Regions from separate parts of the Streptomyces sp. NPDC032721 genome, predicted to be linked through region 1. Evidence: predicted binding sites of a transcription regulator. Region 1 holds the regulator's gene; the other holds the start of a gene.
The links. The regulator HspR, encoded in region 1, represses chaperone genes until heat shock. The targets are predictions, from matches to a motif close to TTGAGNNNNNNNNNCTCAA.
Positions count from the first base shown of each region.

Region 2: the regulator HspR is predicted to act here: its motif matches at 1,930-1,948, upstream of lon (endopeptidase La).

Region 1 is NZ_JBVIMX010000015.1:186,913-190,313, reverse strand. Features, by position in the region: gene dnaJ (molecular chaperone DnaJ) at 1-1,057, shown strand, start outside; gene ACZ5PB_RS29420 (heat shock protein transcriptional repressor HspR) at 1,065-1,514, shown strand; gene ACZ5PB_RS29415 (SH3 domain-containing protein) at 1,583-1,888, opposite strand; gene ACZ5PB_RS29410 (PadR family transcriptional regulator) at 2,058-2,405, shown strand; gene ACZ5PB_RS29405 (HAAS signaling domain-containing protein) at 2,464-3,084, shown strand; gene ACZ5PB_RS29400 (hypothetical protein) at 3,088-3,401, opposite strand, start outside.
Region 2 is NZ_JBVIMX010000037.1:29,491-32,891, reverse strand. Features, by position in the region: gene lon (endopeptidase La) at 1-1,907, opposite strand, end outside; gene ACZ5PB_RS41480 (GNAT family N-acetyltransferase) at 2,089-2,760, shown strand; gene ACZ5PB_RS41475 (hypothetical protein) at 2,928-3,368, shown strand.

The DNA of each region.
Region 1 (3,401 bases):
GAACAAGGGCAACACCGAGGCCGAGGAGCGCTTCAAGGAGATCTCCGAGGCGAACGACGTCCTCGGTGACGCCAAGAAGCGCAAGGAGTACGACGAGGCCCGCGCGCTCTTCGGGAACGGCGGCTTCCGCCCCGGTCCCGGTGCGGCGGGCGGCGGCTCGTTCAACTTCGACCTGGGCGACCTCTTCGGCGGCGCCCAGGGCGGCTCCACCCAGACCGGCGGCTTCGGCGGCGGCATAGGGGACGTCTTCGGCGGCCTCTTCAACCGGGGCGGTACGGGTGCGCGCACCCAGCCCCGGCGCGGCCAGGACATCGAGTCCGAGGTCACCCTCAGCTTCACCGAGGCGGTCGACGGCGCGACGGTACCCCTGCGCATGTCCTCCCAGGCAGCTTGCAAGGCCTGCTCCGGCACCGGCGACAAGAACGGCACGCCCCGCGTGTGCCCGACCTGCGTCGGCACGGGACAGGTCTCGCGGGGCGGCGGCGGAGGCTTCTCCCTCACCGACCCCTGCGTCGACTGCAAGGGCCGCGGCCTCATCGCCGAGACCCCCTGCGACATCTGCAAGGGTTCGGGCCGCGCCAAGTCGTCCCGCACCATGCAGGTCCGCATCCCGGCCGGGGTGACGGACGGCCAGCGCATCCGCCTCCGCGGCAAGGGCACCCCGGGCGAGCGCGGCGGCCCGGCCGGCGACCTCTACGTCGTCGTCCATGTCGACGCCCACCCGGTCTTCGGCCGCAAGGGCGACAACCTCACCGTCACGGTCCCCGTCACCTTCGTGGAGGCGGCCCTCGGCGGCGAGGTGAAGGTGCCCACCCTGGGCGGCCCTGCGGTCACCCTGAAGGTGCCCGCGGGAACGGCCAACGGCCTCACCATGCGGGCCCGCGGCAAGGGAGCCGTGCGCAAGGACGGCACCCGGGGCGATCTGCTCGTCACGATCGCGGTCGACGTACCGAAGCAGCTCAACGACAAGGCCAGGGAAGCCCTGGAGAACTACCGTGCGGCCACCGAGGACGAGAATCCGCGGGCCGCACTCTTCCAGGACGCGAAGGGAGCGTAGGAGAGCGATGGACGGCCGACGACGCACCAATCCTTATGAGTTGACCGACGAGTCTCCGGTGTACGTCATCTCGGTCGCCGCTCAGCTCTCCGGTCTGCACCCGCAGACCCTCCGCCAGTACGACCGCCTCGGCCTGGTCTCCCCGGACCGCACGGCCGGGCGCGGCCGGCGCTACTCGGCCCGCGACATCGAACTGCTGCGCACCGTCCAGCAGTTGTCGCAGGACGAGGGCATCAACCTGGCCGGCATCAAGCGCATCATCGAGCTGGAGAACCAGGTCGCCGCTCTCCAGTCCCGCGTCGCCGAACTCGCGGCGGCCGTGGACGGCGCGGCGGCCCAGCTCCAGCAACGCGAGGCCCAGGTCCACGCCTCGTACCGCCGCGACCTGGTCCCGTACCAGGACGTCCACCAGGCGAGCGCGCTGGTGGTGTGGCGGCCGAGGAAGGCGGGGGAGTAGGCCAGTTGTACCGAAGGGGCCGGGAGGACGTGACGTCCTCCCGGCCCCTTCGCGTGTGCGCGGTGTGCCTAGCAGTAGTCGAGGTACGCGGTGTGGATCCAGACGCCGGTGGGGCCGCCCCAGAGGTCGCCCATGACCCAGTTGCCCTGCGTGCCGCGGTACTCCAGGTTCTGGCCTCGGTTGACCTTGCCGAGGACCGGGTACTCGGGGCCGGGGCCGCCGCGGAAGTTGACGTCGTTGTCGTTCACGGTGCAGACGTGGTTGATCTTCTGTGCGGCGGGGGCGGCGGCCGGTGCGGCAGTCGCGCTGGTGGCTCCCGTGAGTGCGCACAGGGCGGCGGCGGTGACGACGGCGACGCCGATCTTTCGAATCATTCGGACAGCTCCTTCGGGTACAGCCATTCGGGCATGACTGAAGGTAGTCGAGTGATTGCCATGAGTGATGAGCTCCTGGTCGGATGCCACTCCACCGAGTGAGCGGCGGTCTCTCAAACCCTGGAACCCCCTCTTCCATCTCCTTGCCGCACCAGGTATCTTGCATCGCATGGAACCTGGTGATGCGGCCAAGCAGGCCCGAGCAGCCACCCAACTGCGCAAGGGCGTGCTGGAGTACTGCGTACTCGCCCTGATGCGGGACCGGCCCCGTTACGGCGTGGAGCTCCTCCACGCCCTGGAGCAGTCCGGCGCGCTGGCCACGAGCCAGGGCACGGTCTACCCGCTGCTCTCCAGGCTCCGTCGCGACGACCTGGTCACCACCACGTGGCAGGAGTCCGCGTCCGGACCGCCGCGTCGCTACTACGCGCTCACCGAAAGCGGCCGGGCCGCGCTCGACGAGTTCACCCACGTCTGGCCGGGCTTCCGCGACGCGGTCGACACGTTCCTGACCACCTGACGTCCCCCCCCCCACGCTGCACCTCGCGTCAGCCCAATCCCCCCACCGGAGATCTCGAATGAAGAGCACTGCCGACCCCGTACGCGACTACCTCGCCGCCGTCGAGCGCGAGGGTTCCGCGCTTCCCGCCGACCGCCGCCAGGAGCTCCTCGCCGACCTCGCCGAGCACATCGAGGTGACCCGCGCCGAGCGCCCCGAGGCGGCGGTGGCCGAGATCCTGGCGGAGCTGGGCGACCCCCGTACGATCGCGGCGACCGCGCTGGCCGAGACGGGCGTCGGGGCGGTCGGAGCCCCGGCGGGCAGTGGTGCGGGCGCCGGTGCGACCGGCAAGCGCGGCAAGGTGCACCCGCTGGTGCCGCTGCTGATGCTGGGGGTCTCGATGCCCTTCACGATGATCTTCAACCTGGGGGCGGACGCGGCGTTCAACCCCGGTCCGGTGTTCGGCTTCCTGTTCCGCGTCGTCGGTGCGGTGCTGCTGTGCACCTCGGTGCACTGGACGGCCGTCCAGAAGACCACCGGTGTGCTGCTCGCCGCCGTGGTGCCGATCGTCTTCTTCGTCACCTGGAACGTGATCAGCGGCTGGTCGTCGGGCGACATCCAGGCCCTGCTGGGCAACCTGGGCGGCTTCGCCCTCATCGCCGGCACGTGCGTCTGGCTGTGGCGGGTCCGTCGCGTCTGAGCCCTACGGGAGGGCCTCGCTGACCGTCTCGACCAGCATCATCCAGAACGGCTGGCCGCCGGTGCCGAAGGCGGCGGCGAGGGCGTAGCCGAGGGCGGCGTCCTCGGGGGTGGGGGTGGCGCCCTCGTGCCATTCGGCGATGACGGTCTCGTCGCCGTCGGACGAGAAGTCGCCGACGTGGCTGCCGTTACGGGTGAGACGGCTGGAGGGTACGGAGTCGGGCTGCAGCCGGTAGTGCGCGCCCGCGTGCCGGACGTCGACGCGGTACGTCCGGCGGCGGAGCTTGCCCTTGGCGGGGGTGATGCCGGCCGGGGCGC
Region 2 (3,401 bases), on a different contig from region 1:
TCCGCGTCGGCGAGGGACGCCTCGACGAAGAGGACGTCGCCGCCCGCTCCGGTGACGGCGAGCCCGGTCGCCACACCCGGCACCGCCGTGCGCCGCTCCGCCGGGTCCTGGGCGGACTCCGGGACGTGGTGCGGGCGGCCGATCAGATCCCGCAGGTCGTCCGCTCCAATCGCGAACGGCAGCTCGCGGTCGCCGAGTTCGTGCTGTGCGGCCACCTTGCGCAGCAGCCTGGCGACCGCGCGCTCCAGGTTCCGTACGCCCGCCTCCCTGGTGTACTCGCCCGCCAGCTTGCGCAGCGCGGACTCCTCCAGGGTGACCTCGCCCTCCGCCAGGCCGGCCCGGTCGAGCTGGCGCGGCAGGAGGTGGTCACGGGCGATGACGACCTTCTCGTCCTCGGTGTAGCCGTCGAGGCGGACCAGCTCCATGCGGTCGAGCAGGGCCTCCGGGATGGCTTCCAGGACGTTGGCCGTGGCGAGGAAGACCACGTCGGAGAGGTCGAGTTCGACCTCCAGGTAGTGGTCGCGGAAGGTGTGGTTCTGGGCCGGGTCGAGGACTTCGAGGAGTGCCGCGGCGGGGTCGCCGCGGAAGTCGGAGCCGACCTTGTCGATCTCGTCGAGGAGGACGACCGGGTTCATCGACCCGGCCTCCTTGATGGCGCGGACGATACGGCCCGGGAGTGCGCCGACGTACGTACGCCGGTGGCCCCGGATCTCCGCCTCGTCGCGTACGCCGCCGAGCGCGACCCGGACGAACTTGCGGCCCATCGCGTGGGCCACGGACTCGCCGAGCGAGGTCTTGCCGACGCCGGGCGGGCCGACCAGGGCCAGCACCGCGCCGCCGCGACGGCCGCCGACGACCCCCAGGCCCCGGTCCGCACGGCGCTTGCGCACCGCCAGGTACTCGGTGATGCGCTCCTTGACGTCGTCCAGGCCCGCGTGCTCGGCGTCCAGGATCTCCTTGGCGCCCTTGATGTCGTACTGGTCCTCGGTGGTCTCGTTCCAGGGGAGTTCCAGGACGGTGTCCAGCCAGGTGCGGATCCACGACCCTTCCGGGGACTGGTCGCTGGAGCGCTCCAGCTTCTCGACCTCCTTGAGGGCGGCCTCGCGCACCTTCTCGGGCAGGTCGGCGGCCTCGACGCGGGCCCGGTAGTCGTCGGACTCCTCGCCCTCGGCCTCGCCGTTCAGGTCCCGCAGCTCCTTGCGCACGGCGTCGAGCTGCTTGCGCAGCAGGAACTCGCGCTGCTGCTTGTCCACACCCTCCTGGACGTCCTTGGCGATGGTCTCGGCGACGTCCTGCTCGGCGAGGTGCTCGCTGAGGGCGGCCAGCGCCAGGCGCAGCCGGGCCACCGGGTCGGCGGTCTCCAGGAGCTCCACCTTCTGGGCGGTGGTGAGGAAGGGCGAGTAGCCGGAGTTGTCGGCGAGCGCGGAGACGCCCTCGATCTGCTGGACGCGGTCCACGACCTGCCAGGCGCCGCGCTTCTTCAGCCAGGTGGTGGCGAGCGCCTTGTACTCCTTGACCAGCTCGGCGACCGCGCCGGGCAGCGGGTCGGGGTCGGCCTCGTCGACGCGGACGCCCTCCACCCACAGGGCGGCGCCGGGTCCTGTCGTACCCGCGCCGATCTTCACTCGGCCGCGGGCCCTGATGAGGGCGCCGGGGTCGCCGTCGGAGAGACGGCCGACCTGCTCGACGGTGCCGAGCACGCCGGTACCGGCGTACGTCCCGTCGACGCGTGGAACAAGGAGTACCTGTGGCTTGCTGCTACTGGAATGCGCGGCGGCCTGTGCGGCCTCCACCGCGGCGCGTACGTCGGTGTCGGACAGGTCCAGCGGCACCACCATTCCGGGCAGCACGACCTCGTCGTCGAGCGGCAGCACGGGCAGGGTGAGCGGTGTGGACGTCGATGCCATGATCTCCCCTAGGGCAGTGAAGTTGAGCTATACCGACTCAATGCATCTGAGCCCTCTGGTGTTCCCGAAGCCCCCCTGGTTCGTGTTCGCTCTGAGCGATCAGGCATCGACGGCACCCCACCTCGCCGGATGTAATAGCCCCTATCAATAAGAGACCATTACTCGCGCAGGGGGAACCACCATGGCTTTCGCCACCACCACCGATGCCGTCCGCGCCTGGACCGACGGCTGGGCCCTCTCGCGCGGGGCGGCGGACCCGGTGCCGCAGCCGTGGGGCGTGACCATCGACATCGGGCTGCCGAAGGCGGTCACCCGGCACGTCCTCTTCGACCGGTACGCCTCGGACGAGGCCACGGTCCGCAAGCTGCTGCGCACGGACACCGCGCCCGGCACCTGGATCAAGTTCGTGGAACCGCCGGAGGCCGTCGCCCCGTGGCTGGTCGACGGCTGGGAGTACGACACCCCCGGCCACCTCATGACCCTCCCGCTCACCCCCGACATGGCCGCCCCCGACCTCCCGACCGGCTTCACCCGCCGCAGCTGGACCCGGGCGGGGCTGACCCGGGTGGTGGTGCTCGCCGCCGACGGCGGTCTCGGGGTGCGCGGCCAGGTCGCGGTGACCGGCCGCACCGCCGTCATCGACCAGGTGGAGACCAATCCGGTGCACCGCCGCAAGGGCCTGGGCACGCTGGTCATGCGCACCCTCCAGGCGTACGCGGCCGAGCAGGGCGCCCGGGACTGTGTGCTCGGCGCGACGGACGACGGCCACGCGCTCTACTCGACGCTGGGGTGGCAGACCCTGTCCCCGCTGACGGGCGTCTTCCGTTCGGTCCCGGAACCTGATTCCCACTGACCCCGTCACACCCGTGAGCAGCGGTACGACCGACAGCACACGACGGGAGCATCATGCGACGCGGTGGGGCAGTAGCGGCAGCAGTTCTGTGCGGGACTCTTGTGGTGGCGGGGTGCGGCGCGAGCGGGACCCCCGTGGGGGGCGAGTCGCCCGGCCCCGGCACGTCGGTGTCACCCACTGACGGCGGTGGTACGCCGTCGGCGCCGGCCACCACCCCGCCTCCCGCCACTCCCCCGCCCGCCACCACAGCTCCGCCCACCGACTCCGTCCCGCCCAAGGGCAAGCGCCTCGTCGCCGCCACCACCAGCGGCGGCATCGACGGCCGGCACCGCAGCGTGCTGGTGAACGACGACGGCACGTACACCACCCTCGACCGGAAGAAGCCGCCGAAGAAGGGCCGGATGAGCTCCGCCCAGCTCGCCGAACTCCGGTCGGCACTCGCCGAGTCGGACTTCGGTTCGCTCCCCCGGGTCTCGGCCGCCAAGCCCCCGGTGGCGGACGGGATCATGACGGCGGTGGTCTACGAGGGGCACGAGGTCGCCACGGACGGGATGAAGAAGGTCCCGAAGCTGGACCGGGTCATCGCGGCCCTGCCGGGCCTCAACTGACCACTGGACGATGGCCCTTCAGGGGCCCCGGGG